Linked DNA regions of Oligoflexus sp.. The protein of the gene in region 2 interacts with the protein of the main gene of each other region in a pairwise test. Links are inferred from orthologs where the notes say so. Each region holds a gene or a part of one and is shown on either strand. Other genes may lie near its edges.

The links.
Region 1: the proteins of uvrA (region 2) and uvrB interact in binary tests that used the Escherichia coli proteins (3 or more experiments, as listed by UniProt). The link is inferred for Oligoflexus sp. from one-to-one orthologs.

What each region holds. Positions count from the first base shown.
Region 1 is NZ_DASTAT010000097.1:107,944-124,350, reverse strand. What follows is about bases 5,430-8,422. They hold uvrB (excinuclease ABC subunit UvrB), read left to right. Parts: upstream 5,430-5,905; coding sequence 5,906-7,939; downstream 7,940-8,422. Other genes in these bases: uvrC (excinuclease ABC subunit UvrC), read left to right, coding at 7,936-8,422. Outside these bases: VFO10_RS21465 (DUF3341 domain-containing protein), read right to left, coding at 1-216; nrfD (NrfD/PsrC family molybdoenzyme membrane anchor subunit), read right to left, coding at 232-1,569; VFO10_RS21455 (4Fe-4S dicluster domain-containing protein), read right to left, coding at 1,602-4,844; VFO10_RS21450 (cytochrome c3 family protein), read right to left, coding at 4,906-5,406; more of uvrC, read left to right, coding at 8,423-9,810; VFO10_RS21435 (GFA family protein), read left to right, coding at 9,908-10,339; VFO10_RS21430 (7TM diverse intracellular signaling domain-containing protein), read right to left, coding at 10,354-13,173; VFO10_RS21425 (aminotransferase class III-fold pyridoxal phosphate-dependent enzyme), read right to left, coding at 13,382-14,866; radical SAM family heme chaperone HemW, read right to left, coding at 14,978-16,177; VFO10_RS21415 (DUF962 domain-containing protein), read left to right, coding at 16,322-16,407. UniProt on the Escherichia coli protein: The UvrABC repair system catalyzes the recognition and processing of DNA lesions. A damage recognition complex composed of 2 UvrA and 2 UvrB subunits scans DNA for abnormalities.
Region 2 is NZ_DASTAT010000041.1:17,487-30,998, forward strand. The notes cover bases 8,345-11,768. They hold uvrA (excinuclease ABC subunit UvrA), read right to left. Parts: upstream 11,425-11,768; coding sequence 8,545-11,424; downstream 8,345-8,544. Other genes in these bases: VFO10_RS08675 (hypothetical protein), read left to right, coding at 8,345-8,544; VFO10_RS08685 (lysophospholipid acyltransferase family protein), read left to right, coding at 11,574-11,768. Outside these bases: VFO10_RS08640 (beta-propeller fold lactonase family protein), read left to right, coding at 1-649; VFO10_RS08645 (hypothetical protein), read left to right, coding at 773-2,416; VFO10_RS08650 (NAD(P)/FAD-dependent oxidoreductase), read right to left, coding at 2,432-3,697; VFO10_RS08655 (NAD(P)H-binding protein), read left to right, coding at 3,766-4,425; VFO10_RS08660 (hypothetical protein), read left to right, coding at 4,566-5,279; glpX (class II fructose-bisphosphatase), read left to right, coding at 5,450-6,406; VFO10_RS08670 (porin), read right to left, coding at 6,466-7,359; more of VFO10_RS08675, read left to right, coding at 7,480-8,344; more of VFO10_RS08685, read left to right, coding at 11,769-12,425; VFO10_RS08690 (hypothetical protein), read left to right, coding at 12,597-13,512. UniProt on the Escherichia coli protein: The UvrABC repair system catalyzes the recognition and processing of DNA lesions. UvrA is an ATPase and a DNA-binding protein. A damage recognition complex composed of 2 UvrA and 2 UvrB subunits scans DNA for abnormalities.

The DNA.
Region 1 (16,407 bases), on a different replicon or contig from region 2:
GAAACCGGTCACAGTTCCCGTCATAGCGCCGGAAAGGGTGAACCAACGGACTGGACTTGGACCTGCGTCCAAGGCTTCTTCGATCTCGTGATACGAGGTCGGACTGAATACTTCGTGTCCGGCGCAATCAGAACGGGCTTGAACCGCCTTCATCGCATCGACGAGGTTATCCAGATATTGATAAACAGCTAAGATTCCACCTGGTCTTTTACTCATGGGTAGCCACCTTAATCAATGATGCTTCTTGCTTAATGGTTTGGGCATGATCAGTTTCAATTCCGACATCGACACGATCGGGAAGAATCGGCAGAAGATCAGGAACCAGAACATGAACCAACCAAAGCTACCAAGGGACAGACAGATATCACCAAGCGAGGGCTGGAAGTGGCCCCACGAACCAGGTAAGAAATCTTCAACCAAGGACGACACGATAATGTTATAGCGTTCGAACCACATGCCGACGTTGACCAGGATCGCCACAAGCATGGACACGGCCACGTTGTTACGCATACGCTTGGACCACCAGATCATGGGGAAGATACAGTTACAGAACACCATCACCCAGAAGTAGAACGCGTAAGGACCGATCGCGCGCTTCTCGAAGACACCCCATTCGTAAGGGTTGCCCGAGTACCAGGCGACGAAGAATTCGATGGCATAAGCGTAGAACACGATGGTTGACGTCAGAAGAGTCAGCTTCACGCAAGCTTCAAGATGCTCAGGGCGAATGAACTCTTCCATGCGGAACATCTTACGAACCGGAACGAGCAGGGTATAAACCATCGCGCAACCGGAAAGGATAGCACCCGCAACGAAGTAGGGTGGGAAGATGGTGGTGTGCCAGCCGGGTTGGATGGACATCGCAAAGTCCCACGAAACGATGGAGTGAACCGAAAGTACGAGGGGTGTGGCGAGGGCCGCGAGGAAACCGTAACCGGCTTCATAGTGGTGCCACTGTTTCGCTGTTCCGCGCCAGCCAAAGCACATGATGCCGTAGATGATGCGACGAACGCCTTTCACGCGGTCACGGATGGATGCCAGGTCAGGCACCAGACCCATGTACCAGAAAAGGAGCGAAATGGTCAGATAGGTCGAGATCGCGAACAAGTCCCAGGCCAATGGTGAACGAAGGTTCGACCACAGGTTGTTGGTGTTCGGCAGGGGTGGAATCCAGTACATCGCAACCCACAGACGACCGACGTGGATCAGCGGGAAAAGACCCGCGGTGATCACAGCGAAGACCGTCATAGCTTCAGCGCTTCGGTTCACCGTGTTACGCCACTTCGCGCGGAACAGGAACAAAATAGCTGAAATCAAAGTACCGGCGTGACCGATACCGACCCAGAAAACGAAGTCGGTGATCAGAACACCCCAGTAGACGGGACTGGTTTTACCCGTGATCCCCATACCGTAGGTGATTTCCAAACCCCAGGTGATCGCACCGATCAGAAGAAAGATAATCGCGCCGGCCCAAGCTATGTAATAGGTTGGGTGCGGCTTTCCCAGATTGGCTAAAATGCCATCATTGACGTCTGAGATCGTCCTGTTCCACTTTACTTCCTCGCTCATCCAAATGCTCCGCTTAGATGTCGTCGTTTGTCTTAAGGATGCCCTTGCCCAGGTTCACCGGCGCCATGGTCGTGACCATCGCCGGCTGCAAAGCCTTCTGTTCCGTCATGCTTCACTTTCGCCATGTAGTTCAGGTTCGGCAAAGTTTTCAGACCGTACTCTTTCTTCTCGGGATTGCCGCCGAGCAGAAGGAAAGCACGGTTGTCTTTGCGAGCGCGCGCTACGCGGCTATTCGGATCCAGGAGGTTGCCGAAGACGATGGCATCGGTTGGGCAAGCCGTCTGGCAAGCTGGACGAATTTCACCGTCGAACACCATGCGGTTTTGCTGCTTGGCGTTGTGCTTCGCATCACGGATACGCTGCACGCAGAACGTACATTTTTCCATGATGCCGCGAGTACGAACGGTCACATCCGGGTTCAGAGCGCGTGGGTTGCGATCCATGGGGCTGTCGCCCATGACGTTCCACTTGTAGGTGTACCAGTTGAAGCGGCGAACTTTGTAAGGACAGGCGTTCGCGCAATAACGAGTACCAACGCAGCGGTTATAAGTTTGAGCGTTCAGGCCTTCCGGTTCATGCGTCGTGGCGAACACGGGACACACAGCCTCGCAAGGCGCGTGGTTACAGTGCTGACAGGTCACAGGCTGGAAGCTGACTTCAGGATTATCAACAGCGCCGCTGAAGTAGCGGTCGATACGAATCCAGTGCATGCGGCGGCCCATGCGGACCTGCTCGCGACCCACTTGGGGCACGTTGTTTTCCAGGTCACACGCAACCGTACAGTTGCCGCAACCGGTACAACGCTCAAGGTCGATCGCCATGCCCCAGCGGTACTGGGTACTCGCCTTCCACTCGGGGAAGAGCCAGCTGGATCCACGCAGATCGCCTTCCTTGGGCACATGCGAAGGATAAAGATCCGGTACGCTGTCGAGATCTTTTTCTTTGCGTACGTTCGCCACGGCCTGGCCCATGGGAATGATCGGCATGATATCGAAGCGGTTGGCAATATCATTGTGCTTCTGCTGCGAGCAGAGCTGATAGAAGCGGCCGGTTTTCGTGATTTCCACGGTTTGACCCGCAGTGACCACATCACCTGTCAAAGGATCGGTTTCGTAGGCGAGGGCGACCATGGGATCGATACCTACGAGCTGACTAACCCGGCTGGTCGCGAGCTTATGACCGTTACCGCGGGGCACTGCGATGGTATCGTAGTGCAGGCCTGGCATCGGATACACAGTGGCTTCGAAGGAACCGTTCGGACCTTTGATGACCACGACATCGTTGTACTTCACGCCGATTTCGCGAGCTTTATGCGGATTGATCGCAACCCAGGTGTCCCAGGCGATCGTGGTCATGGAATCGCCGGCTTCCTGCAGAACAGGACGGTCGGCACCGTAACCATCACCCAGTTTACCGTCGAGGTAAGCCACGAGTTTGAAGCCAGCACTCACGGGAGCCGGTTTCACGGCGGCGCTCACATCCTTCAGCGCAGGCATATCGCGCTTGCTGAGTTGAGTGACGAAGAAACCTTTGCGCTGGATGGCTTTGAAGAAGGTATCGAAGTCTTTGTTGATACCCGATTCTTTGTAAATACGGGTCCACTTGTCACGCAGGTAAGCACGGTAGTCGGCGTAAGGACCAACAGGTTTACCGAACTTGCTCGCGGTCCAAAGGAGGATGTCTTCCGGCTGACGGCTGTTCGCCACAGGACGGACCGCAGGCTGTTGGATCGACCAGAAGCCGGCCACCAGCTCCTCATCACCCCAGGCTTCCAAAGGATTGTGGGTGTTGAGTTGGAATTCTGCGTACTGACAGGTTTCGGTCGGCATCGGCTGCATGGAAACGATGGATTTGATGCCTTTCAAAGCGGCGTCGATTCCAGTCGAGGCGGGCAGGGTGAACGCAGGGTTCACGTCGATGACGAAGAGCATATCGTAGGTCGCAGCGTCTTTCACGAAGCGAGCCACATCTCCGGGACGGCCTGGGTTCTTGAACCAGCCTTGATCGAAATAAAGAAGGCGATCCGCATACGCACCAAGGAGGACGTTGGCCATGATCGCAGCCAACTGCACCTGGGTTCCGTTCTTGCTGAAGGCACCCGATTCACCGGCGAGCAGCACGGCTTTCTTGCTCAAACCTTCGCCGGCCACTTTATTGATGACTTCATCGAGCTTCAGGCGGGTCTTGGCTTCGTCGATCAAAGCTTTGTTAGCTGTGACCACAGCACGGATGCTGTTTTTGTCGCCGGCTGAACCCTTCGATTCAGGACGGTTCAGCAAAGCTTCAACCAATGCGAGTGTCACAGCCAGTTCATCACCGGCTCCGATCACATGACGTTCATCCGACTTGCCGCCGGTCACGGTCATGCGCGACTCGAATTGAACAAAACGACCTTTGGCGCCCGAGCGGAAGGTGTGACCCACCGACCAGCTCTTGCTTTCGAAGATCGGGGCGACGCCGCCGTTCCCTTCGAGGAAGTTGGTGCCCACACCGATCAAAAGCTTCGATCGACGCAGGTCGGAACGTGGCATGCCGTCCACGCCGAAAGCCAAACGATGGGCTTCGGAAACGGCATTATAAAGAGCGTTGGTCTCGTAGACATAAAGGTTGTCTTCCGATTGACCGATCGTTCTGAGGAAATCTTTATAGAATTGCTGGCTATGGCCGGTGCTGCCTTTGGTGAGAATACCGACTTTCTTCGCGGTCTTCACCTTGGCGCTCAGAGCGTCATAGATCTCGTCCCAGGTCACAGCAGTCATCTGATCGCCGAGTTTCGCCTTGGGAGCGTTGGGACGGTCGGGATGAAAAAGAGCCTGCAGCTCGGACAGGGCAAGAGCCGTCGTCGCACCCTGGCTCAGAGGATGCTCAGGATTGCCTTCGATAAACACCGGACGGCCTTCGCGGGTTTTCACCACAACGCCGACGCGGTCGATGGTCGTCGCGTAATAGTTTGCGACGCCCGGAATGAAATCCTTGGGCTGCTCAACGTAGGGAACTGCTTTTTCAACGGGACGGTACACGCAACCAGCTGTTGCCAGCATGGCTCCTGCGCTGAAGAGGCGCATAAAATCACGGCGGTCGACAGGCAGTTTCTTGCCTTCTTCCTGGGCTACGCGATCCTGAGTCTCGCCGAGATCGGGCATAACCTCTTCGATGTTCATGTAGAACGGCCCCGGCACAAACTCTTTGGCGGGTTTTTCGAATGGCTGATCTTCGGCCGCAAAGACTTCTGGCTTGTCTTCCAGACCACGGAGATCCCTATCGATACTCCTCATCTAACAACTCCCTTTCAAGACGAGACGCGCTGCCTCGGTAAAAGTCTTATTTATTCTTTTTTTAGTAGTGACAGGTCGAACAGTTGATAGGGGCCTGGTTAGCCTGGTGGCATTCCACACACCAGCCCATCTGCATGGACTTCGCCTGCTGCACAGTCACCATTTCCTTGACGTTGCCGTGACACTCGGCGCAATCGATGCCTTTTTGCACGTGCGGACGGTGGCTGAAGCGGACAAAGTCAGGAAGGTCGTGAACCTTGGTCCAGACCACGGGCTCTTTCGATTCCCACTTCGACTTCAGATACTTGATGGCATCCTTGTCGGTGCGAACGTACTGGTGGCAACCCATACAGGTGTTGAGGGGAGGGATTCCCGCCGTTGCGGAGCGACGTGCCGCGGAGTGGCAATACTCGCAAGGGATCTGACGTGTCCCGGCATGCAGGTTGTGCGGGAACTCAATCGGCTGCTCGGGATGATAGCCGACATTGTCAACCGTATCACCGGGCGTCCAGTAGTTGGTCCAGAACTTGTTGCCGCGCCCGCACGCACTGGGAATCAGCAATGCAAGCAGCAGGCAAAGCCTTGCTAAGCGAGAGAAAGTCTTAGTCACAGTAGCCAACGACAGCCTCCTTAACGGGAAAAATCAATATCGACGGATGCAAACTCAATAAATGAGGAAGATAGCTTCAGTCTCAACTTGCTGAGTCTCTTGCCACGAAAAACCCACAGAGAAAGCTGCGTCTCGCGCGCAAGTGGCGATCGTCATATGACCGCCTTAGTTATCATAATTTCCATGTAGCGCCAATCCTTTTATGGACGCTATTCGCTCAGCACTGCTTGGAAATTCGCTGAAAATTTCGACCGGACAACCTGTTTCAAACCGGCCTCTATTCGGCCGTCGCGACGTGCTAGTCTAAAAGAAGCCCTGATTTTAAATCAGATCCACGTTTGCTACCAACAAGAAACAGTTTTATTTGAGCAGAAGTTTTGCGAGAATCGGCCCACTGCCAAAACCGCACGCAACCTTGCGTGAGACGGTTCCGGCACAAGAAGGGATGCGCATGGACTTCCAATTGACCGAGGGCCTCGTCCCCAAGGGCGATCAGCCAACCGCTATCGCCGCCATTACAGAATCCATTCGTCAGGGTCAGAAACACAACGTCCTGCTCGGCGTCACCGGGTCAGGAAAGACCTTCACGATGGCCAATATCATTGCCCGAACGGGGTTACCCACCCTTGTTATGGCGCCGAACAAAACTCTGGCGGCTCAGCTTTTCACGGAATTCCGAGAACTCTTTCCCAATAACGCCGTAGGCTTCTTCATCAGCTACTATGACTATTATCAGCCCGAGGCCTACATACCCGGCAGCGATACTTATATAGCTAAGGATGCTCTGATCAACGATGACATCGACAAAATGCGCCACGCAGCCACGCAATCGCTGTTTGAACGCAAGGATGTCATTATTGTGGCGAGCGTCAGCTGTATCTATGGTCTCGGTTCGCCGGCCAGCTATGCCAACCTCGTGGTGAATATCAAGAAGGGCGACGAGCTGGCTCGTAATACTTTTTTGCGAAGTCTGATTGATATCCAATACACACGCAATGACACGGCCCTGCAGAGGGGTACCTTCCGTGTGCGGGGCGACGTGGTGGACATTCTTCCTTCGCATCAGAAGGATCAGGGCGTTCGCGTCGAATTCTTCGGCGACGAGATCGAAGCCATCTCGGTCTTCGATGTCCTGACCGGCAAAAAAGTGAAGACTCACGAATCGCTCGCCATCTATCCGAATTCGCACTACGTCACCGAACGCGATGACATGCGCGCCATCGTGCGCGAAATCCTTCATGATCTGGGCGTGCGCCTGCGGGAGCTGAAGGAGGAGAACAAGCTGGTGGAATACCAGCGACTCGAACAGCGCACTATGCATGATGTGGAGCTGCTCGAAGAGCTGGGCTTCTGTCCCGGCATCGAGAACTATTCACGCTATCTGACCGGAGCAGCTCCGGGGCAACCGCCGCCGACGCTGCTCGATTATTTCCCGAAAGAGTTTCTGACCATCATCGACGAAAGTCATATCACCGTTCCCCAGATCGGCGCGATGTACCGCGGTGATCGGGCTCGCAAGGAAAACCTTGTGAATTACGGTTTCCGCCTGCCTTCAGCGCTGGATAACCGGCCTTTGAAATTTGAAGAGTTCCTGGAACGCACCGATAAGATCATCCACGTGTCCGCGACCCCGGGCCGTTACGAGCTGGAGCAGACCGGCGGTAAATACGCTGAGCAGATCATTCGCCCGACCGGACTGATTGATCCTCAGATTGAAATCCGGCCGATCTCCAATCAGGTCGACGAGCTTCTGACCGAAATCAAAAAGACGATCCAAGTCGGTGGCCGCATTCTGATCACGACGCTCACCAAGCGCATGGCCGAGGACTTGACCTCCTATTACCGCGATCTTGGTATTAAAGTGAAGTATCTGCATTCGGATATCGAAAGTCTCGAACGCAGTGAAATCCTCCGGGACCTCCGGAAGGGCACTATAGATGTTCTGATCGGGATCAACCTTCTGCGCGAGGGTCTTGATCTTCCCGAAGTGCAGCTGGTCGCCATCATGGATGCGGATAAGGAAGGCTTCCTCCGCTCCCGTTCGTCGCTGATCCAGACCGTGGGTCGGGCGGCGCGGAATGCGAACGGCCGGGTGCTCTTCTTTGCTGATCACATCACGCAGGCCATGCGCGAGTGCATGGATGAAACCGATCGTCGCCGCCGCATCCAGGTGCAATATAACCAGGACCATGGCATCACGCCCCAGACCATTCAGAAGGAAATGCAGCAGAGTCTGCGTGAAATTTATGGCCTGAGCACGGATGATCATCATCAGCCGAAGGTTTCGGCGGATAAACTCCTGAGCGAGCACAACGTGAAGTCGGTGCGCGAGCTGGAGAAACTGATCACGCGGAAACAAAAAGAGATGCAGAAGGCAGCCGCCGAACTCGATTTCGAGAAAGCTGCTGAGATTCGCGACACCATCGCGGCACTCAAGGATACGCTCCTCGTTTACATGGACGAAGCGGGAAGTTTGAATACATGACTTTATTGGCAGATAAGCTGAAGCAGCTGCCGCAGGATTCGGGTGTCTACCTGATGAAGGACCAGAAAGGGACCATCATCTATGTGGGCAAAGCCAAGAATCTGAAGAACCGGGTTTCCAGTTACTTTCAAAGCGGCGGTCAGCACACTCATAAAACGCGGGCCCTGGTGCATGAGATCACGGACTTTGATCTGATGCTCACCAAGACCGAGGTCGAGGCGCTCCTTCTGGAGCGGACTCTGATCCGGCACCATGCTCCGCGTTACAATATCCTTTTGCGTGATGATAAGGAGTACCCTTATCTGCGCGTTTGTTTTGATGATCCCTGGCCCCGCCTGGAAAAAGTGCGTCGGCGCAAGGAGGATGGGGCGCATTACATCGGGCCCTTCGGCAGTTCATCGCGCCTTGGGATGCTGCTGAAGCAGGTTTACCGCATTTTCCCCCTGATCCGCTGCTCGCCGCATGAATTCAAGGCCGCCACGCGCCCCTGCAATTACTATCATATGAAGATGTGCCTCGGCCCCTGCACGCGGCCTGTGGATCGCGATCTTTACATTAGTATTATGAAGGGCGCGGTTTCGCTGCTGGAAGGGAACGTCAAGCAGCTTAAAAAGCAGCTCGAAGAGCGGATGAAAGAGGCCGCCCTGTCGGAAAAATATGAGCAGGCCGCCCAGTTCCGCGATCAGATCAAAGCCATCGAATCCATCACCCAGGCCCAGGTCGCCATCCTTGATCAGACGGTCGATGCGGATGTCGTGGGCGTCGTGGAAGCGCCGGGCTTTCTGTCCTTTCAGGTCAGCACGATTCGCAATCGGGCCCTTCTGGGGGGCGATTCCTTTATTACGAAGGATTCCGCAGGCAGTCTTCAGGAAGCCCTGGAATCCTTTATTCTGCAGTATTACAGCAATCGTCAGGTGCCGCCCCTCATTCTGGTGCGTGACGTCGATGGATTCAGTGACGAACTGGCCAGCGTTTTGACCCAGAACCAGGAAACGAAAACCCTGATCCGCCGCGCGAAAAGCAAAGAGGAAAAGGACATCCTGGAGCTGACCGAAAAAAACGCCCGCCATCAGTGGGAGCAGAACAGTCAGCTGAATGATCAAAGCCAGGTGGCCCTGCAGATGCTCCAGGAAACGCTGGAACTCAAGAATCCTCCGAAACGCATTGAATGCATCGACATCTCGAACCTTCAGGGCACGGCGATCGTGGCCTCGGATGTTTGTTTCATCGATGGCAAGGCGGCGAAGAATTTCTATCGCCGCTACGAAATCAAAACCGTGACCGGCGCGCCGGATGATTTCGCGAGCATTCGCGAGGTCATGGAGCGGCGCATCGAACGCGGCATTCGGGATGATGATCTGCCTGACCTTATGATCATCGACGGCGGCAAACCCCAGGTCCGGGCCGCAATGGATGTGCTCGTCCGCTTTCCGCAGCTCGGCCTGCCGCTCGTGGGCCTCGCCAAGGCCCGGATTGATACGGGACTGCGCGATGATTCGGCGGCCGTGCGTTATTCCAAGGAACGCCTCGTTTTACCGGATCGCGAGGATCCCATTGAGCTTGAAGAAGGCACGCCGGTCTTTCGTCTCGTGACACGGATTCGGGATGAAGCCCACCGTTTTGCGATCACCTATCACCGGAAAAAGCGCTCGAAGATCTCGCATGCTTCGGTGCTGGATGATATCGCGGGTGTGGGTCCGACCTTGAAAAAAAGGCTTCTGCAGGAGTTCGGTAGCCTGCAGGCGCTCCGTGGCAGCAGCCTCGAACGCCTGATGCATGTCAAAGGCGTGAGCGAAAAAGTTGCCATGAATATCTACACCGCTCTCAACGGTGACGAGAATCCATCCAAGGAAACAAGCAGCGGTTCGTGAACCCCTTTCGCTGCATAATACCCCCGCCTTCCTGCAAACAATGCTTTCGCATACAGTGCAGGGAACAGCCCGAACCCGGGAATGAGGGGGAAAATCCATGGATAATAATGAGTATGTGGGACATTGTTTCTGTGGCACGATTGAGCTTCGCGTGACAGGCAGCCCTGTGGCCATGGGATATTGCCATTGCGAGTCATGTCGCGCCTGGTCCGCAAGCCCGGTGAATGCCTTTACACTTTGGTCGCCGCAGGCGGTGCGCCTCACCCAAGGAAGCGATCAGCTGGCCTCGTATAACAAGACCGATCGAAGCACCCGCAAATGGTGCAAGGTATGCGGCGGGCATGTTCTGACGGAACATCCAGGCCTTGGTTTGACTGACGTCTACGCGGCGGTCATCCCCAGGTTTCCCTTCAAGCCCGAGGTTCATGTCAACTATGGTGAGACTGTTCTTCACATGCATGATGGGCTTTCCAAGTTAATGGATATGCCCAAAGAAATGGGAGGCTCAGGCAGGATGATGGCGGACTAGCATCCTGGCCTGAATCAAGCAGCGGATTCTGAACCTGAGCTGGGTGGCGCTGCATTCAATTCCGCCCAATGCTCATGCGGCAGGAAGATCCGGAAGGCAAAGGCCACCGGCTTGATTGCCTGCGGCTGCTCCAAAAGCTGAATAAAGATCTGGCCCCCGGCATCGGCCAGGACTTTCCGCACGGCGTCCATGCCCACGCCCCGCCCTGAAATTTCCGAAACACTGGAGGCCGTGGAAAATCCCGGCACAAAGATGAAGTTGGCGATCTCTTCAATGCTCGGCTTATGGTCCGCATGGAAAAGCTTCATGCCCTTGGCCTTATCATGAATGCGATCGAGGCGGAGGCCGGCCCCGTCATCGCTCAGATCAATCTCCAAATACCCATCGGGATGTTCACGCAGATCGATGAATATCGTGCCCGAGGGTTTTTTGCCTTTGGCCACCCGCACATCGGCCGGCTCAAGACCATGATCGACGGCATTGCGCAGAAGGTGCACAAAAGTCTTCCGCAGAATCTCGGCCCCATCAACGGTAAAACCCACATGCGCGCCGCGAATCACCACCTCAGGGGGTTCCTTGCCCAGATCACGGGCAAGCGACGGCAGCTTGGATGTCATGTCTTCGAAGAAGGTGCGCGCGTCCGAGAAATAAATGTTGAAGAAGGTATCCTTGACCCGCGTGACAAAGGGCATCAGATCCGCGTCCAGGTCCATGCGCTTTAATTTCTGCAGTTCCAGAATATGATCACGCACCAGCTTCAAATCGATGCGGGCCATGTTTTCTTCCGGTTCGCGCTTCAGCTTATAGCGATTGATCGCGAAGTATTCATCCACCGGGGCCTCCACATCGGAAAGCAGGGCCAGCGCCTTCTGCCGATCCCAGCTCATGATCCCTTTCTGGACATCGGCATAATACTGCTCGCATTCGTGGGCCGAGTTGGTGATTTCCGAGAAGTGATAGGTCCGCGCCGCGCCTTTGATGGTGTGCATGTTTACAAAAAGGAGGCGCAGCGTCTCCTCATTGTGCCCGCTGGTCTGCCCGGCCAGCCTGCGGCTTTCTTCGAGCAGCTCCCGCGATGACTTATAGAAGAGCATGAAGCGTTCGGTCGAAATCTCCAGAAGACGGGTGATGATATCAATCTCGCGCTGGGTTTTCTGGTTCTTCGCTTCGAGCGCCTTCAATGCGGTGACGTCCTTGATGGCCAGAAGAATCTTCTCGACCAGATCCGTCTTCTCGTTCACCACGGGCTGCCAATCCAACTCCAGGATCCGACCGCCTTCGAAACGCAGGGTGTTCGGCAGATTCCCGGCATTCGTTTCAAAGTTCATGGCATCCTCACCGACGCTGGTTTCGAGGATGGTCATGGTCATATCCTTGGCCTCGCGCGTCAGATCACTGCGATCCAAAAATATCTTGCGAATATTCTGCCGCTCGGGCGCCTTGTCCCCCAGGATCTGGGTCACAAAGCGGGAGTAATCATCATTGATGGCTCCGTCGGCATTGATGGTCATAAGACCCTGCTGCACGCTGTGAAGAATGGTCTTGGCATCCCGGGTCTGCCGCTCCACTTCCACGCGCAGATCCCGGCTCAGACGCTCGGCTGTGCGGAAGGCGTGCGCGAAATTCTTGCCGACCACCTGCGATTGGGTGATGATAAAGGCCAGCATTCCGTATTGCCCAAGGTAAGGCGCATCATAGGCATTATTCACGGCCACCAGGATATCATTCAGCATGGCGATGATCATAAGGCCAAGGCCCAGCGCGGAAAGGCCCGCTCCCCTTTGCCCTTTCCAAGCCGCACGAATGGTCTGCACCATGAGTAGCGGTGGGACCACGAGGAAGATCCCATTGACAAGGATCATCAGGACCTGAGGAACGCTGGGAAAGGAGAATACGGCAAGCGCCACGCAGCCAGCCACGAACACCTGATTGCTGCGCACCATCCAGGGCACGATATACTTGGGAAAACTGTGATGCAGAAAAAGCATGATGCAAAGAAGACCAAGAGGCAGATCCATTAGGATATTGAAAACGCCGAAGAGCCAAACGAAAGTATTCGGAGCTGTGAACGCTTCACCCCAGAGCCCCTCGGTCGAGGTGAAACGCACGCCCATGACCAGGGCAAAGGCCGCCATATGAAGGCTGCCGCGGTCATCCCTTCTTTGCAGGAAAAGGGCGAGGTTGGAAACGAGCAGCATAAAGAAAGCGCCCAGGACAAAAAACGACTCCCAGCGGGTGTGAGTGATCTCGTCGCGGAAGATCGCCGGGAAGCGTCCGAGACTGGGCGTCGAACGGTAGGTCGCATCTATCGTATATTCACTGACGTGAATCAAAAGCCAGCCGTCTTTCACAGCAGGCAGGCTCGTCACTTTCTTGCGGCTCTGCGGAATGCTGCTGTCTCTATCCGTCCCAACCTTCCCCACAGACATCAGCGGCTGCACGCGCCAGGCGCCATCCCCGTCGGTGTAAGCAAAAAAACTGCGGTAGTTGTTGAAGAACTGATCGATCAGAAGACCCAGGCGTCCCGCAGGCAGATGCTCCAGGCGAACGGCCAGCGTCCCGTGCCCCTGGTTCCGATAGCCCGCCTCCTCCCAGCTTTGTCCGGGCATTTTAATCAGCATATGGGGCAGGCTTTCGAGATTCGTCATATCTTCAGCGTTCACAAAACGATCGGGATAGAAGCGCCATTCTCCCTGGAGCTTGAGTCGCGACTGCTGATCAGGATCCCATGCCGCAGCGTCCATGACGCCTTTTTCCAGCATCGCGCCGTAGAGCGGCGTCATCCAGAAGGCGGAAAGGCTCAGCAAAACCAGGGCGAAAAACCTGTCCATCATGGCCAACCTCGGGCGATCAAACGCTGATGATGACAATACTGACGATGAGAAAGAGAGTCGGACATCTCACGATCTTCATCCCCCCTTGGGTATGCCTCGTTATCGGCAGAAGGGGACGCATGATGTGGACAGGGTGAAATTTGGAAGATTAGGCGGGTATTTAAAGGCCTTTCTTACTCAAGGTAAGAAAGGCCTTTATTGAGGATGATCAGCTGTAGACGGGCCCACGTTTCAGGGCTTCACGAATCTTGCCGATCACAAGGTCGATTTCCGCCGGCGTGATCAAAAAGTGAGGCGTAAAGCGCAGAGCGTTCTTGCCGCCGTGGATCACACCGATGCCCTGCTCGCGCAGCCAGGTTTCGACGCCGTGCTTGCCGACAACTTTATAGCCTTCAGGGTTCAGATGAAGGGCACAGAGAAGGCCCGTGCCGGTAGCGCCAGTCACGACGCCCGGGAATTCTTCACGCAGCTGATTGAAGCGATCCAAAAATTCCTGCCCGCGATCGCGGATGTTCTTCCGCAGCTCCGGCGTCACTGAATCCAAGACCGCACAGGCCACATCCAGGGCGCGAGGGTTGGTCGTCATGGTGTTGCCATAGATCCCGCGCTGATAAAGTTCAGCAGCATGGCGATTCAAAGCAAGAATCGACAGCGGATACTGCCCGGCATTCACCGCCTTCGAATAGGTTTCCATATCCGGCGCTTCACAGGTTTCAAAACCAGGATAATCGCAGATGCTGAGGCAGCCTTGGGCCCGAAGACCAGCCTGGATCGAGTCGATCATGAAAAGGGAGCCGTGCTCACGGGTCAAGCGGCGTGCTTCATCATAAAACGCAGGGGTCACGCCGACGCCGGGATTGCCTTCACCCATCACAGGTTCGAGCAGCATCATTTCGATGAAAATGCCTTTTTTATCCGCTTCCGCGAAGGCGGCGCGCAGCTGCTCGACATTATTCGGCTCGACCGTCATCAGCTTTTGCTCACGGAACGTGGCCAGCTTTTGATAGTTCTTCGCCGAGGAATCAGAAGCCTGGGCAGGGCGTTCGGTCCGGCCGTGGAAGCTGCCCTTCATCGACAGCATATAGATTTTGCGGCCCGCATAGCGCGCGCCGGGATCGGTCAGGTTCTTGGCATTCAGGTCGGCGAGTCGCGCCGCGACAGTCACTGATTCCGAACCGCTGTTCAAACAGAGGTAACGGGCGAAGACCGGCTTATTATCTTTCCGGTTGTGACCGATTTCCTTGTTCAGGCGTTCTGTCAAACGTTTCTGGCTGAAGTTCGGCGTCATGATGTTGGCCATCACATGGTGCTGGCTCATGGCTTCCAGAATTTTCTTCGGGGTCTGACCGAAGCCGATCATGCCGTATCCGCCCGAATCATGCAGCACCGCACCGTGGGTGGTGATGAGCCAGGGGCCTGCGGCGGCGAGCGCCACATAAGGATTCACTGCATCGGCTTCGTAAAAGTTCACGAAATCGCTTTGGATGTAGTCAATCAATTCCCGTTCGTTCATCTGCAGCCTGGTGCCGAACTCTTTTTTCAAAGCTTGAAATTCGGTGTACGCGTCCTCGATCGCTTCTGCGAGTCGCTTGTCCGTGCGCAAAAAGGCTTCGATGACTTTATCATCCAGACCCTTGGTCTGCTTGTCGCCCGTCTCGCGGCGCATCTCCTGCAGTTTTTTCATAGGCTCCATGACTACTCCTTCACTTATCTGATGGCCGCGATCGCCGGGCGGCCCTGTTCACTATCGACAGCGGAACGACCAACCTTCCTGGTCTTTTGATTCCTTACCCATATTATAGGCTTAGGGAGCCACAAAGGAGAGAGACACCTCAAGTGCCCATCCGGTTTCCCGATACCATTCCTCTTCCCTCAGGGTCAGGATTCCAGCCGCATCAACTTGCATAAGTCCTTGCCGCAGGGCTTGGTCCAGGGAGGGTCTTGGGCGGAAATTATATCCAGTTCTCGCGCATATTGCATTCACATTGATGCCTTTTCCGGTGCGCAGGCCCGAGGAAACTGTCTCAAGAAGCCATTCAGACGCTCCTCGTTCCGTCTCTACGTGTACACCTGGCATACGCAGCAGGTCATCCAAGGAGGCCCTGGTCACAAGCTGACTTTGGCCGTCCTGCATCAGACGCAGATTCGGATCCTGGGACCAGCGGGTTCCAAAGGGTCCGCCGTGCTCCGCGAGAAAACTATGCGCCCCGTTGCCGAGTCCGATGTAACTGCCCGCGTGCCAATAGATACTGTTATGAACACTGGCAAACCCTGGCTTATGCCAGTTGGAAACCTCTTCATGTTCAAAGCCCTTGGCCCGCAAGGTGTCACAGGCCATAAGGTACATACTTTCCAGGCGTTCATCGGTCAAAGCATCCACCACGCCGCGCCTATGCATGCGGGCAAGTGGGGTGCGGCCTTCGTAGGTCAGGGTATAAAGGCTCAAATGCTGAATGTCCAGCGCTGTCGCCGCGTGTAAATCGGCCTCCCAGTCGCTGAGTTCCTGGCCCTGCCAGCCGTAAATCAGATCCAAATTCACATTGGGAATCAGGGATCGAGCCAGCTGCGCCGCGTCACGGGCTCGCTCGGGACTATGCTCGCGGGTGAGGAATTTGAGCCCGCGCGCCTGAAAAGACTGGACGCCGAGGGACAGACGATTGATGCCAAGGTCCGCCCATATTTTCACCCGTTCGGGCGTCACATGCTCGGGATTGGCTTCCATGGTGATTTCAGCTTCGGGCAGAAGCCAGGACCTGAGACTTTCCATGAGGGGACCATACGCCTCATCCAAAAGGGAAGGCGTGCCACCTCCCAAAAACACGGTGCGAAGCTTCAAACCGAGCACAGGGAGCCAGGCATCCGCATAGGCCTTCAGCATGCGCACATAGCTTGCGGGATCATCCGCTGCGAAGCGGGCCGTTTTCACAAAGTCACAGTAGTGACAGAGCCGACTGCAAAAGGGGATGTGCAGGTAAAGTCCGATCGAATGAGCATCTTGATTCAAGCGCGTATCCTTTCCATGGCCGCGCCTAAACTGCTCGGTTACCGGCCGAAAAGCAACAGTTTTTTCGCGAAAATTTTCAATAGTGGGCCTGGAAGCGGAATGCTATGAGCGTAAGAGGGACACCATCAAACAGGGGATTGATTTATGAAAAGCCTGACGGAGCAACTCGCCACCTACGCCTCGTATCATCGCGACCGCCGTAATATTGGTACCCACTTTATCGGCATTCC
Region 2 (13,512 bases):
GATCGCCGGGCAGAATGCGCATCAGATTCTGAGCGCGCCGGTGGGAACCGCTGTGTTTGTTCCCTGTCTCGGGTCGAATTATCTGGCCCAGTATACGCTCAATACCCAGACCGGGCAGCTGACCGCTCTTACGCCGCCGACCCTGAATCTGGTCACCGGCGGGCCGCGGCATATGGCCTTTCATCCCGCTAAACCCTGGGCTTATGTGCTGAAGGAATTGAATAGCACGATTCAGGCCGTGAGTTTCAACGAGGCCACGCAGCAGCTGCAGCTTTTAGGTTCGGCGATTTCCACCCGGCCCGTGCCCACGCCGGGAACGAACAACACCGGAGCCGAGGTGCAGGTGCACCCGAACGGGAATTTTGTTTATACATCGAACCGCGGGGATAATAGCCTCGCGCTCTTCACCGTGAATACGGATGGAACCCTGACCTTCAAGAGCGCGACCCCGACGGGTGGAACCATTCCTCGGCATTTTTCAATCGTGCCGAATGGAAAGTGGATCCTGGCGGCCAACCAGGATTCGGGGAACGTGACCGTTCTGGAATTGAATCCGGAAACCGGGGCTTTGGCCGCGAAGGGTGCGCCGACGAGTTTTGGTGCGGCGCAGTTTGTGGAAGTGATCGATCTGAATCGTTACAAGAAATAGATGAGTCTTCCTCGCCGCTGGCTTCGATTTTCAACCTTCTGAACTTTCGCTTTCCCAACTCGCCTCGCTCCGGTACTGAGTAAGAACAATCGGAGTCGAGGTCGAGTTTTTAGGAGAATGCCCATGTTGTGTCGGTTGATCACGAGTCTCATGCTCTCTTCTTCAGTCCTTGGTGCCACGGCCCTGGCCTTGCCCGCGTCTCTCGATGCGCCGGCGCTTTTTCGTAGTCTTTATGCGGAGGAACTCAAACACTTGGGTATGGACGAAAGTTCGATCCAGCGTCTGCATTTTCCCTTAACCGAGGAGTACGCGAATTTTCTGGAACGCTGTGATCAGAGCGCCCAGGATATGCGTATGTGCGACCAGCAGGCGCAGAGCTTCAAACCCTCATCCCTGCTCCAGGAAAGTTTGCATACCGGCTTTCTTCCCGCCCCACCCGAGCCCGCGGGGCCCCAGCCTACGTTCATTATTTTCCCGGGTTATATTGCGGAACTGGCCGAAATCACCCCTTACAAGGATATCTTTACTGCCGACAGCCGATTCAAACGGGCCTGGAGGAAAACTCTGGCGCGCGCGTCGCACGAGGAGCGCTGGGCTCGCCATTACAGTGTCATGGACGATAGCTGGGTCAGGAGCCCTCTATCGGAACAGATAGCGGCCGCAAGTTTGGATGATGCGAACGGAAAGGTGAAGCTTAAGCTTTTTGCCATGACGCCCCTGCGCGGATCCCTCGAATCCGTCGGGAGCCTTGCCGATAACGCCGATGTGATGATTGAACGCATCACGCAGCTCGACCGAATTTCGCCGCTGGAAGGGCCGGTGTATATCCTCGGCTATTCCCGTGGTACGAATGTGGCTCTTGAGGTGGTCTCGCGCCTGCCTGAGCTGAAACATACAACGCGCTGGGCTTCGCGTATTGCAGGCATTGTATCCCTCAGTGCCCCTATTTTCGGGACACCACTCGCTGATCCTCAGGATCCTCCCGCGGGTTTTCCCGTCACGACCCTGGCCCGGATCGGGGATCGGCTGCAGTCGTGTGAAAGCGGCGAAAGCCCTGCGCGGCGCTGGTCTAAAGTCCAAAACAATGCCCGGGTTTGGAAAGACGCCATCGCGGAAATTATCAAGGACAGCCAGGCCCTGAGCGGTCCCGAGGAGCTGGCATGGGAGGGTATCAAACCCGAAGCGATTGAACTGAAAGCTGCGCTTGGGATTCTGAAGGGCGTTCTCTTCGATGATCTTTTCCGCTTAAGCAAGCCGGTGGCTGAATACTGCGAGAATCTGCGTCGCTTTCAGCTTTTCGTCGCCAAGGTTTTTGAGGGGACTGAGGTGATGACGACGGCTCAGATGGAAAACTGGTTCCGAACCCACACCCTGCCCGAGGACCTCGACTATATCAGCGTTAACGCCTCGATGATGGATGCATCGCGCCGTAACCAAGTCGTCTTCGAAGGAAAAAACCACCTGTCCTATGATGTCGGTTCGCCCGATCTTCAGCTCAGTCGCACCAATTTCTATCAGATCGTCAGGAGCAGTGGTCTGGAAATGAATGATGGATTCGTCCCTGTTCATCGCGGCCGCTTTTTTCCAGGCCTGCATCAAAGGCTCAACCCCCTGCAAAAGCCTTATGCGACGCGAACGGTCGGTGTGCTGTGGCAGCACCATCTGGGTGTGACGATTCCGGCTGGCATTGCCACGGCTGACGGAGGGGTCTCGCCATTCCCGCGAAGAGCGTTTCTGTCCGCTCTCGCCCGCTTTGTTCAATTCTGAATCCCGACGACGCTGTTACTTGGGCGTCGTATGCGTGCGCCATTCCTTATTCAGGATCAGGCGCGCGCCTTTTTTATAGGTGAGATAAGACCAGGCCCACTGCATGAACACCAAAAGCCTGTTTTTAAAGCCAATCAGATAATAGATATGAACCACAAGCCAGGCGAGCCACGCGATGATGCCGCTCATCTTGATCGGGCCCATTTCCGCAATGGCTTTGTTGCGGCCGATGGTGGCCATGGCGCCTTTATCGAGGTAACGGAAGGGTTCGATGGTCTGGCCTTTGAGTCTTGCTTTGATCGCCTTGGCCGCATATTTTCCCTGCTGGCTTGCCACAGGGGCGAGGCCGGGCAAGGGTTTGCCATCCGGTCCGGGAAAATGCGCCTGATCCCCGAGGACAAAAACCTCGGGATAATCCTTCAGGCTGCAGTCGGTTTCCACAATCACGCGGCCGCCGCGATCCAGCGCGACACCCAGGGTTTGATTCACACCCGTCGGAGCCACACCGGCCGCCCAGACGACCGTTGAGGCGGCGACGAATTCATTGCCGATATAAACGCCATCGGCGGTGATATTGGTCACGCGGGAATTGGTCCAGACATGGACGCCGAGTCTTTCCAGATCCTCGGTGGCTTTTTCGGACAGCGTCGGTGCGAAGGATGCGAGGATACGCGGTCCGGTTTCGATCAGGATCACCCGGGTACGTGCAGGATTGAAGTTTTTAAAATCCTGCGCAAAGGTATGACGACTGATCTCGGCAATCGAACCGGCCATCTCCACTCCGGTCGGGCCACCACCGACAATGATGAAGGTCTGCAGCTTTTTTTGCTTCTCGACATCCTTTTCCTGCTCGGCCATTTCAAATGCGAGAAGGATGCGGCGACGAATTTCCGTGGCCTGCTCCAAAGTCTTCAGACCCGGGGCATCCCCTTCCCATTCGTTTTTGCCGAAGTAACTGTGCTTGGCTCCGCACGCCAGAATCAGATAGTCGTAGGTAAAGTCCTGGCCATCCATCACCAGTTTTTTGGCTGGAAGATCCACGCGGTCCACATGTCCCAGCAGAACGCTGGTGTTCTGATATCCGGAGAGCACGGCGCGAATGGGAACGGCGATGTCGGCCGGACTCAGAGCCGCGGTCGACACCTGATACAGGAGGGGCTGAAATAAATGATGATTGCGCTTATCTATAAGGGTGACGCGAATATCTTTCATGCGCCCCAGTTTTTTCGCAGCATTCAGGCCGGCAAACCCAGCACCGACGATAATCACATGCTTCGTCATAATCTCTCCCCTGGTCATGCTGCTTATTGTATACTGGATCGCCAAATGAGGCTACAGCGAGGTGAACCATGAAGGCCGTGATAATGGGAGCGACAGGACTGGTTGGGGGTTGGGTGATTCAGGAACTTTTGGCTGAACCACGCTGCACCGCGGTGACCAGCGTGGGACGGCGCGCGCAGGTGCCCCAGGTTCAAAAATGGAAGGAGCGCATCGGCTCCATGACCGATCTGGATACGCTTTTGAAGGATGTCGAGGCGGATGCTGCATTCTGTTGTCTGGGTACGACCATTAAGAAGGCCGGCTCCGAGTCCGCTTTCGAAGAAATAGACTGGCATCTTCCCATCCGCTTTGCCAAGGCAGTACGGAAACAGGGCGTGAAACAGTTTCATGTCGTGTCCTCGCTCGGCGCGGATGCCGCCTCGAAAAATTTCTATCTGCGAACCAAAGGCCGTATGGAAGATGACCTGAAGGCCTTGGGTTTTGAGACCCTTGTGATCTATAGACCCTCGCTTCTTTTGGGCGAACGCGAGGAAAAAAGGCTGATGGAGCATCTTTCGATCAAGGCCTATCGCTGGTTCGAGCCGCTTTATCCGCGCTTTTTGCAAAGCTGGAAACCGATCGAAGCCAAGGATGTGGCCCGGTCGATGGTGGCCGAAGCCTTGGCCGGAAAGCCGGGTACGCGCATTCAGGAAAACCGCGACATGCATGCGAAGCTCGCCCAATCGTGATGTGCGGAAAGAATTGAAATGATTTCGCGGCGAGCTTGAGCAGGTTCCTGATTTCCCATAAGAAAGAGTGCGGAGCCGCGCTCCTCTTCAAAATTCGGACGCGCACTCCGATACGTCTTTAGACAAAGGAGTCTGCAACCATGTTCCACCGGAATCGACACATCGGTTCTTTCGTTCTCGGCCTTGCGATCACTGCCTGCCAGGCGCCGCAAAAGCAGCAGGACGAAGCCATTGGAGCGCAGGACGCGGCCAGCGAATCCGCCCAGGGCGACGCGTCCGAGGGTGTGGTCGGGCCGGATGAGGCCTTCTTTGCGGCTCGCTATCTGCAGCACGTGTTTGCCTACTCCCGCACGCAGGCAAGTCCCAGTCTGGATTCCGCCTCGGGATTGGTGGTGGGGCCAGGATCATTTTCCGCGTTTGACTATCAGGCGAATTTTACGGAATTCCGCCTTCGCTTGATGACCGCTTCCCTTTTTGCCGAGGGTGATCTGGATCAGGATGGAAGCCTGTCGCCCCCTGAATTTCAGACCCTGAAAATGGATCCGGCGATCCTGGGGGCACCGGGTGAAAAACTCTCGCATGCTTTTGACCGCTCGTTTTTTGAGAGAGCGGCCGGCGCCGATGAACTTCTGCAGATCGACGAATGCGTGAGCATGCTGCAGGGCCTTGGACCGCTTATGAAAACCGAACTGGATCGCATCCCGCTCCAGGATCAAAGACGTCAGCTCATTCAGGCCTGGGAAAAAGTTCTCGGCCGCTATGATACGGATCAAAACGGAAGCCTCAGTTTGTACGAACAGCGTGATCTTCGCAAAGATCGCGCCCTCCTGATCAGCCGTCTGACCGGCGAATGAGCCAGGCAACAGACGTTCACAGCCCACGCCCCTAAAGCCACCAGAACGTGGACCGATGACCCGGGCTTTACCCCGCGGTCCGGGCCCTCGTATTTGACTCCTTGCGGCAGATCAGCTAGGAACAAAGTGGAGTTCACATTTTTGTAGGTCTTTAAGAAGGGAAACGGGCTATGGATCGTAACTTGGCATTGGAATTTGTGCGTGTGACCGAAGCGGCTGCCCTATCGGCGGCGCGCTGGGTTGGACGCGGGGATGAAAACGCAGCCGATCATGCAGCTGTTGAATCCATGCGACGCGCTTTTGACTCCATGCAAATTGACGCAACCATTGTAATCGGGGAAGGGGAGCGCGACGAGGCACCCATGCTTTATATCGGCGAGAAGGTCGGCAAGGGCGGACCTCGCATTGATATCGCCTGCGATCCTTTGGAAGGCACTTCGATCACCGCCAAAGGCGGCAGCGAGGCCTTGGCTGTTATTGCGGCGGCCGAGCATGGAAACTTTCTGCACGCGCCGGATACCTACATGAAAAAGCTGGCCGTGGGACCTGCGGCACGCGGGGTGATTGATATCAATGAAACACCGACCTGGAACCTGCAGCGTATTGCCAAGGCCATGCATAAAAAAGTGGAAGACCTGACCGTGATCATCCTGGACCGCCCCCGGCATCAGGAACTGATCGGCGAAGTTCGCCAGGCCGGTGCCTGTATTCGTTTGATCGGCGATGGTGATGTGTCGGCGGCGATCGCCACCGCGGATTCCGGAACGGGTGTCGATGTTCTGATGGGTGTCGGCGGCGCCCCGGAAGGTGTGATCGCGGCGGCGGCCTTGCGTTGTCTCGGTGGGGAAATCCAAGGCGTTCTGCAATTCCGTAAAGACGACGAACGCGTGCGAGCCCGCGCCATGGGCATCACCGATGAAAACCGTGTGTATGGAATGGATGATCTGGCCAAAGGGAATGTCATGTTCATCGCGACCGGCGTGACCAATGGATCCTATCTGCGCGGCGTGCGGTATACGCCTTACGGCGCGACCACGCATTCGATTGTGATGCGCTCGCAGACCGGGACTATCCGGGAGATAACAAGTCGCCATCATTTTGCGACCAAACCGAATTACGGTTGGTAAGCTGAGGACGAAAAAAAGGCCCCTGGAGCGCTCCAGGGGCTTTTTTTTGTGATGAGGGATTAGTTCATCATGCTGAGGGTCAGGGCAAAGTCGGTGCCGCTGGATTTTGTTGAATCAGACTCGCCCGAGTTAAAGCGGATTTGTCCACCGAGTTCCATATTGGGTGTGAGGTCAAAACCACCGCCCAGGAAGATCTCAGTTGTGTCGTCACCATCGGTGCCGATGCTGTTCGACGTCGAAATGAACGCAACTTCAACACGCGAATTGTCACTGACGGCCGATTCCAGAATCACGGCATAGCTGGATTCTGTTTCATCTTTCGGCTGCTCGCCAGAAGCCTGAACTCCAGGCCAATCCGCCTGCTCGTAGCGAAGGCCGAGAGCCAGCACCGGCATGAACTTATAACGACCATGAACAGTAATCGTCTGGGGCGATCTGTTCCAAGGCTTTTCGTCATCTTCGGCCGAGGTTGTGAAGGCGAGGCTTGCCTCAAGAAGCTCCTGATGCACAGTTCCACCTAATGTGAACGTATTATAGCTCACGGATTCACTGGCACTTCCTTGTTCGAGTTTACCCGTGTTGATATTGATGCTGGCGCCCAGGGTGAAGAGTGGCGACACACTGAAGGCCACCGAGGGGCGAATTTCTGTGGCAGTGGTTTCCAGATCGTCAGGCGTCACGTCCCGTGTGTCGGAAGCATACTTTACGTGAGCCCCCAACACGAGCTGGCTGCTCAAGGCCTGCGCGTAACCTGCACCCAGCTGCGTACCATTCCTGTCCGTGTCGGTATCCGTATCCTTGTCGGTATCCGTGGACTTGATAACGCCCGCCAGAGCTTCAAAACGGCCACCTTTCACCTGATAATACTGAGAAGGTGATACAATGGAAGGGCTGGAAAGAAGAAAGTTCTCGAAGGATGCTCCCTGCTCCTGAGCCATCGCTGGTAGTGACATAGCGGAAACCGAGAGGAGCATGCATTTGGCAGAAAGTTTCATCATCAGATCCTTTTTCAAAAAGAAAAGAAAAAGGTAATGGTCCCGGCATGAAAAAGCAATCGTGAGGTGTATGCATCTGTGAAAATACCTATTCTGGACCTTGGCGTGTTGGCCAAATATCTTTTGCCCGCCACCATACTGATCGGCATTCTCGTCTACCTCTTCCTGCGCGGGATCGTGGTTTATTTCTGGCAAGCGACGCACAAAGACAAGGTCCAGAGAAAAGTCGGGGAACTTCGCAAACCGCAGGCGAAGGCTGCTCCACTTGTAGTACGAAAAACCGACCTCTTTGCTCAGCTGAGCAGTGAACAGAAAAAAATCTATTTGCGGGCCAAGGAGCTGGCGGAACTGCAGCAGTTCGTCGAGGCCGCGAAGCTCTTTGAGTCCATAAACTTTCAAAGGAAAGCCATCGACCTGCTTGAATCCCATGGCCTCATCGACGAGGCCTGCGCCATTCTTCTGCGCATGGGTGTTCCCTACCGGGCGGCCGTGGTGTATGAACGCAACGGTCAGTACCTGAAGGCTGGCGAATTTTTTCTGCGGGATGGCAAGGCGGATCAGGCGGCCCGCTGTTTTGAAAAACAGGCCGAAAAGGATTATAAACTGTATCGCCGCGCGAGTGAGTGCTATCTGAAAGCCGGGCAGGTGGATCAGGCTCTGCAGGCTTTGAACCGCCTGGACGCCGGACCTGAGATCGTGCCCCTGGCTCTGCAGCATCAGCGCTACGAATTTCTGCAGCGCTTTTTCGATCTTCCTTTCCACGCCCAGGCTTTCCTGCCCCAGCTTCAGCCGCAGGATCTGCTGCAGATGATCAAGATCCTGCATCCGACGCCGCTCAGCGCGGTGACATTGGCCCATTGGACCATGTATCGACCGGATGAAATCATGGTCCTGGAGTCCTTGAATAAGTTGGGCGGGGACAAGGAGCTGGCGAAGCATTTCTGGGCTCGCCTGGACGATGGCTTCTGTGACTTCATCTGCGGCCTTTTGCCGACAGTCGCAAAGCTGCCCGCTGCAGAATTGATGCAAAGACATGCCGAGGTTCTGGATGAACTGGGTCGCGGCCCGCACGCAGCTCGGATGCGGGTGGCGGCCGGGGCGAACGCGGAAACGAAAATGACCACGCTCGCCATCGGCCTCTGATCAGCGCAGAATGTCCTTCAAAAAACGCCCCGTATGCGAGTCCTTGACCCGAGCCACCTCTTCCGGGGTCCCTTGCGCCACAAGCTGACCGCCTGCCTTGCCCCCTTCCGGGCCGATATCAATCACCCAGTCGGCACACTTGATGACGTCGAGGTTATGCTCGATCACCACCACGCTGTTGCCCGCCGATACGAGGCGTTGGATCACATCCAGAAGATGCGCGATGTCCTGGAAATGAAGACCTGTCGTGGGTTCATCCAGAACGTAAAGGGTGCGGCCGGTATCGCGCTTGGCGAGCTCACGGGCGAGCTTGATCCGCTGCGCTTCCCCGCCGGATAGCGTGGTCGCGGACTGACCGAGGGAGATATAGGAAAGACCGACCTCGATCAGCGTATCGAGCACCTGCACAATCTTGGGGTGATTGGCAAAGACATCGCGCGCCTCGCGGACGGAGAGTTTGAGGATGTCGGCAATGGAGTGACCCTTGTAAAGAATCTCGCAGGTCGTCGCATTGAAGCGCGAGCCCTTGCAGGCTTCGCAGGGAACAAACACATCGGCGAGAAAGTGCATCTCGACCTTGATAAAGCCATCACCCTGGCAAGGCTCGCAGCGTCCGCCTTTGACGTTGAAGGAAAAACGACCCTTGGTGTAGCCGCGCATCTGCGATTCGGGCAGCATCGCATAAAAATCACGAATCAGATCGAAGACCTTGGTATAGGTCGCCGGGTTGCTGCGCGGAGTTCGACCGATCGGCTTTTGATCGATGTTGATGACCTTATCAATATGCTCCAGGCCGCGTATTTTTTTGTGACGGCCGACTTCCACATCCGCATCATGCAGTTTTTTAGCGAGAGCCGGATAAAGGATGTGATTGATCAAAGTGGACTTGCCCGCGCCTGAGACGCCGGTGACCGCAGTCAGAAGTCCGATCGGAATGCTGACATCAATATTCTGCAGGTTATTTTCCTGCGCGCCCTCGATCACGATGCTGCGCTTCTCATCCCGCGGCCGTCTTTGGGCGGGGGCTTCAATTTTTCGTTTGCCGCTCAGGTACTGGCCAGTCAGCGACTTGCTTTCATTCAGGACTGCTTTCAATGGTCCGCTGGCCACGATATGGCCGCCTTCAGTTCCGGCGCCTGGTCCGAAATCCACGATCCAATCGGCGGCCTCGATCGTTTCCTGATCATGCTCGACCACGATCAGCGAGTTCCCGAGGTCACGCAGATGCATCAGGGTGCTCAGAAGTTTCTGGTTATCCCTTTGATGCAGACCGATGGAGGGTTCGTCCAGGATGTAAAGAACGCCCGTCAGTTCCGAACCGATCTGGGAGGCGAGACGAATACGCTGGGCCTCGCCACCGGACAGCGTGGGGCCTTTGCGATCCAGGCTTAAATACCCAAGGCCGACGTTGACCAAAAAGCTGAGACGGGCCTGGATTTCCTTCAAAAGTTCCTTGGCAATCATCCGCTGACTGTCGCCGAGCTGCAGCTTCTGCATGAACGCGCGGCAGTCTTCAATCGACATCTGGCAGAGTTCGATGATGGATTTTTCATTCACATAGACGGCCAGCACTTCCGGCTTCAGACGGCGTCCCTCACAGCTTTCACAGGCCTGCGAGGACATGAATTTGCCGTACCACTCCTTCATGCTCTCCGACTGCGTGCTCAGATAGCGCCGCATCATGCTCTTCAGGATGCCTTCATATTCCGTTTCCCAGGTGCCTTCACTGCGCGCGCCCTTCCATTTGACGGAAAGCGACTTGCCGGGTTCGCCGTGCAGGATAAGATTCTGATGTTTCTTGCTGAGCTTCTGCCAGGGCTTGTCAAAATCGATGCCCCACTGTTTTTTCATGGCATTGAAGCGTTCCTTGCTCCAGCCGCCTTCCTTGCCGTCGCCATTTTTGAAGTAGGAGGCCCAGGGCACGATCGCACCCTCACGAATCGAAAGCGAAGGATCCGGAATCACTTTTTCCGCATCCATGGCGACGACAGTGCCGAGGCCATTGCAGGTCGTACACATGCCGGCCGGCGCGTTGAAGGAAAAGAGCGGCGGATCCAGTTCGGGGTAGGCGATGCCGCAGCAGCTGCGCTCTTCACTCATGCGCAGATCGGTGCCGCCTTCAGAATGGACGATGATTTTTCCCTGGCCGCGCTTCAGAGCCTGTTCGACGGAATCAGTCAGGCGCTGCCGGAAACTCGAACCCGCTTTGATGATCAGACGATCCACGACGGCTTCGATGCTGTGCTTTTTATGCTTCGCGAGGTCCTGTACATCGGTGATGCTGACCACCGAACCGTTGACGCGCACGCGTTCGTAGCCCTGGGATTGCAGGACTTCGAGTACATCCTTATGCGTTCCCTTGCGATGCTCGATCAAAGGCGCAAGGATCAGAATCTTCGTGCCTTCCGGCATATCCTGAATCTGCTGGACCATGCTGGCGGCATCACCGCGTCCCACTTTCTTGCCACATTTGTAGCAGTGCTGAACACCCACGCGCGCATAGAGCACCCGCAGATAGTCATAGACTTCGGTGATGGTGCCCACGGTCGAGCGCGGGTTTTTACTGGCGGATTTTTGTTCGATGGAAATGGTCGGCGCGAGCCCGCGGATGGATTCATATTTCGGCTTGTCCATCTGCCCCAGGAATTGCCTGGCGTAGGAGGACAGGGATTCGACATAACGCCTTTGCCCTTCGGCGAAGATGGTATCAAAGGCCAGACTGGATTTGCCCGAACCGGACACGCCGGTGAAGACCACCAGTTTTTTCTTCGGCACACTTACGGAGACATGTTTGAGATTGTGCTCTTCCGCGCCGCGGACAACAAGTTCATCACTTTCAAGTGCCGCTGATGCGACATAGTGAGGCTGGACGGAGGTCATGAGTAGATCCTTTATCGAAATACGGGTCAACCATACTTTTGTACAAACAAAAAATCCAGCAGGTTTTCGTTGGACTTTCCTGGACGGGGACGCTAATTCATGGCAGCTATGGCCCACTTCCTCCGCCTGCCTTTGGGAGACCTCTTGACATGTATTATCTGATGCAACTGCTTTCCCGAACGCTCGGCCTTTTGTCCCCAAAATCCCTGGAACGATTGGCTGCGACTTTGACGTTTATCGTGTTCGATCTGTTTCGCCTGCGTCGCGCTCTGATGCTGAAGAATCTGGATCGTGCCTTCGGAACCAGCAAAACGCCTGCGGAAAAGCTGACGATCGCCCGTGCGGCTGTCTTTAACTTCGTTCAGACCCTGCTCGAGACACTGGCCTCCTCACGTCATCCTTTGGCGCGTGATGTCGAGGTCCGCGGCGGGGAACACCTCAAGGCGGCTCTGGCCAAAGGTCAGGGCGTCTATGTGCTCTGCTTTCATATGGGCAACTGGGAGGCCATGGCGGCCAAGGTTTCCCGCGAGTTCGCGCCGGTCTATGCGGTGATGAAGACGATCGGTTCGGCCGGTATGAATCGCTTCGTCGAGGAACTGCGGACGGCCAATGGCCTTTATTGGATCAAGCGCGAGAAGAAAGGCGATGGCTTTCGCGGCATCCGTGATGTGCTGAATCGCGGGGAAATCGTGGGATTCATCATCGACCAGGCAAGGCCCGGCGAGCCGCGTTTGCCGTTCTTCGGACATCCGGCGAAGACCAATACCAGCTTTGCGGCCATCTGGCGTCGCATGCCTGCGCCTATCGTCCCCGTGCATATTCATCGCCTGGGTTTTGGCCGTCATGTCGTAAGCTGTGAGCCGGAACTGCAGCTGGTTCATAACAAAGGCCAGGTGTCCGAGGATATTCTGCAGAATTCCCAGCTTTTCAACGATGTCGTCGAAGGCATCGTCCGTCAGCACCCCGAACATTACTTCTGGTTCCATAATCGCTGGAAGTAAAGCGGGGCAAAGTCGGGACAGGATCAGTCGATCCGCTTATGGAACGCCGTATTTTGCATTACTTGTAATAATGTAAGACAAGCCCCCGATTCCCTAGGCGAAAAGGACTATTATTCAGATAAATTCAAGGAAATCCGATGAGTCCCATGAGCATTCACTCATGGAGTCATTATGCAAACCTGGCCGAAAAGGCTTTTATTCAGCCTTGTCCTGTTCAGTGGTCTTTGCGCCTGCCAGGAGCCTCTGCCGGATCAAACCGAGGAATCCGGAGCGGCCCGTGACCTTCAGGTGCAGTCCACTGCGAACGAGCCCTCATCCTTTTTGATGGCGGTGAAGCTGGCCAACGTTCCGAAGGATCAGCTCGATCAGAAGTTCGCGGCGCTGGGCGTCAAAGCGCGAACCGGCGTCGATATCTATCGCCTCTATTATCGCACGACGGATATGAACAACAATCCCGTGAAGGCCACAGGCCTTGTGATCGTGCCGATGATTCGAATCCCGGTTTTCCCGTGGATCAGCCTGCAGCACGTGACCATCACGGGTGAAGCGCAGGCGCCGAGCAATAAGCCGGAGGAAGGGATCTTTGAGGCATCCCAGGGTTTTATCACCGTGATCGCCGATCAGATCGGCTACGGCGGCAGCACTGGAATTCTGCATCCCTATCTCTTTAAAAATGCCTATCCCAAAGCTCTGATCGAGATGCTGCGCGCGTCCAAGACATTCATCGCGGCCAACGGTTTGAAGGTCGGGCCTCTCTTCCTGCGCGGTTATTCGGAAGGCGCTTATGCGACGATAGCCCTGCAAAAAGCGATAGAAACGCAGTATTCGACCGAGTTCCAGGTCGTCGCGTCGGCAGCCGGTGCGGGGCCTTATGAGCTGGAGCAGACCGCAATGAAAGCTCTGACTCTGCCCGCGGTCAATCCTGTGAACCTTTCTTTCCTGACTCTTTCGTATGCCCAGTATCTGGCGCCCGAAATTGATCTGAACAAGGTCTTCGCGATCGATCCCAATGAGGTGAAGAAGACTTTGAACGGCAGCAAGACCTATGAAGAGGCCTTGAAAGTTTTGCCGTCCGCACCGTCCGCTC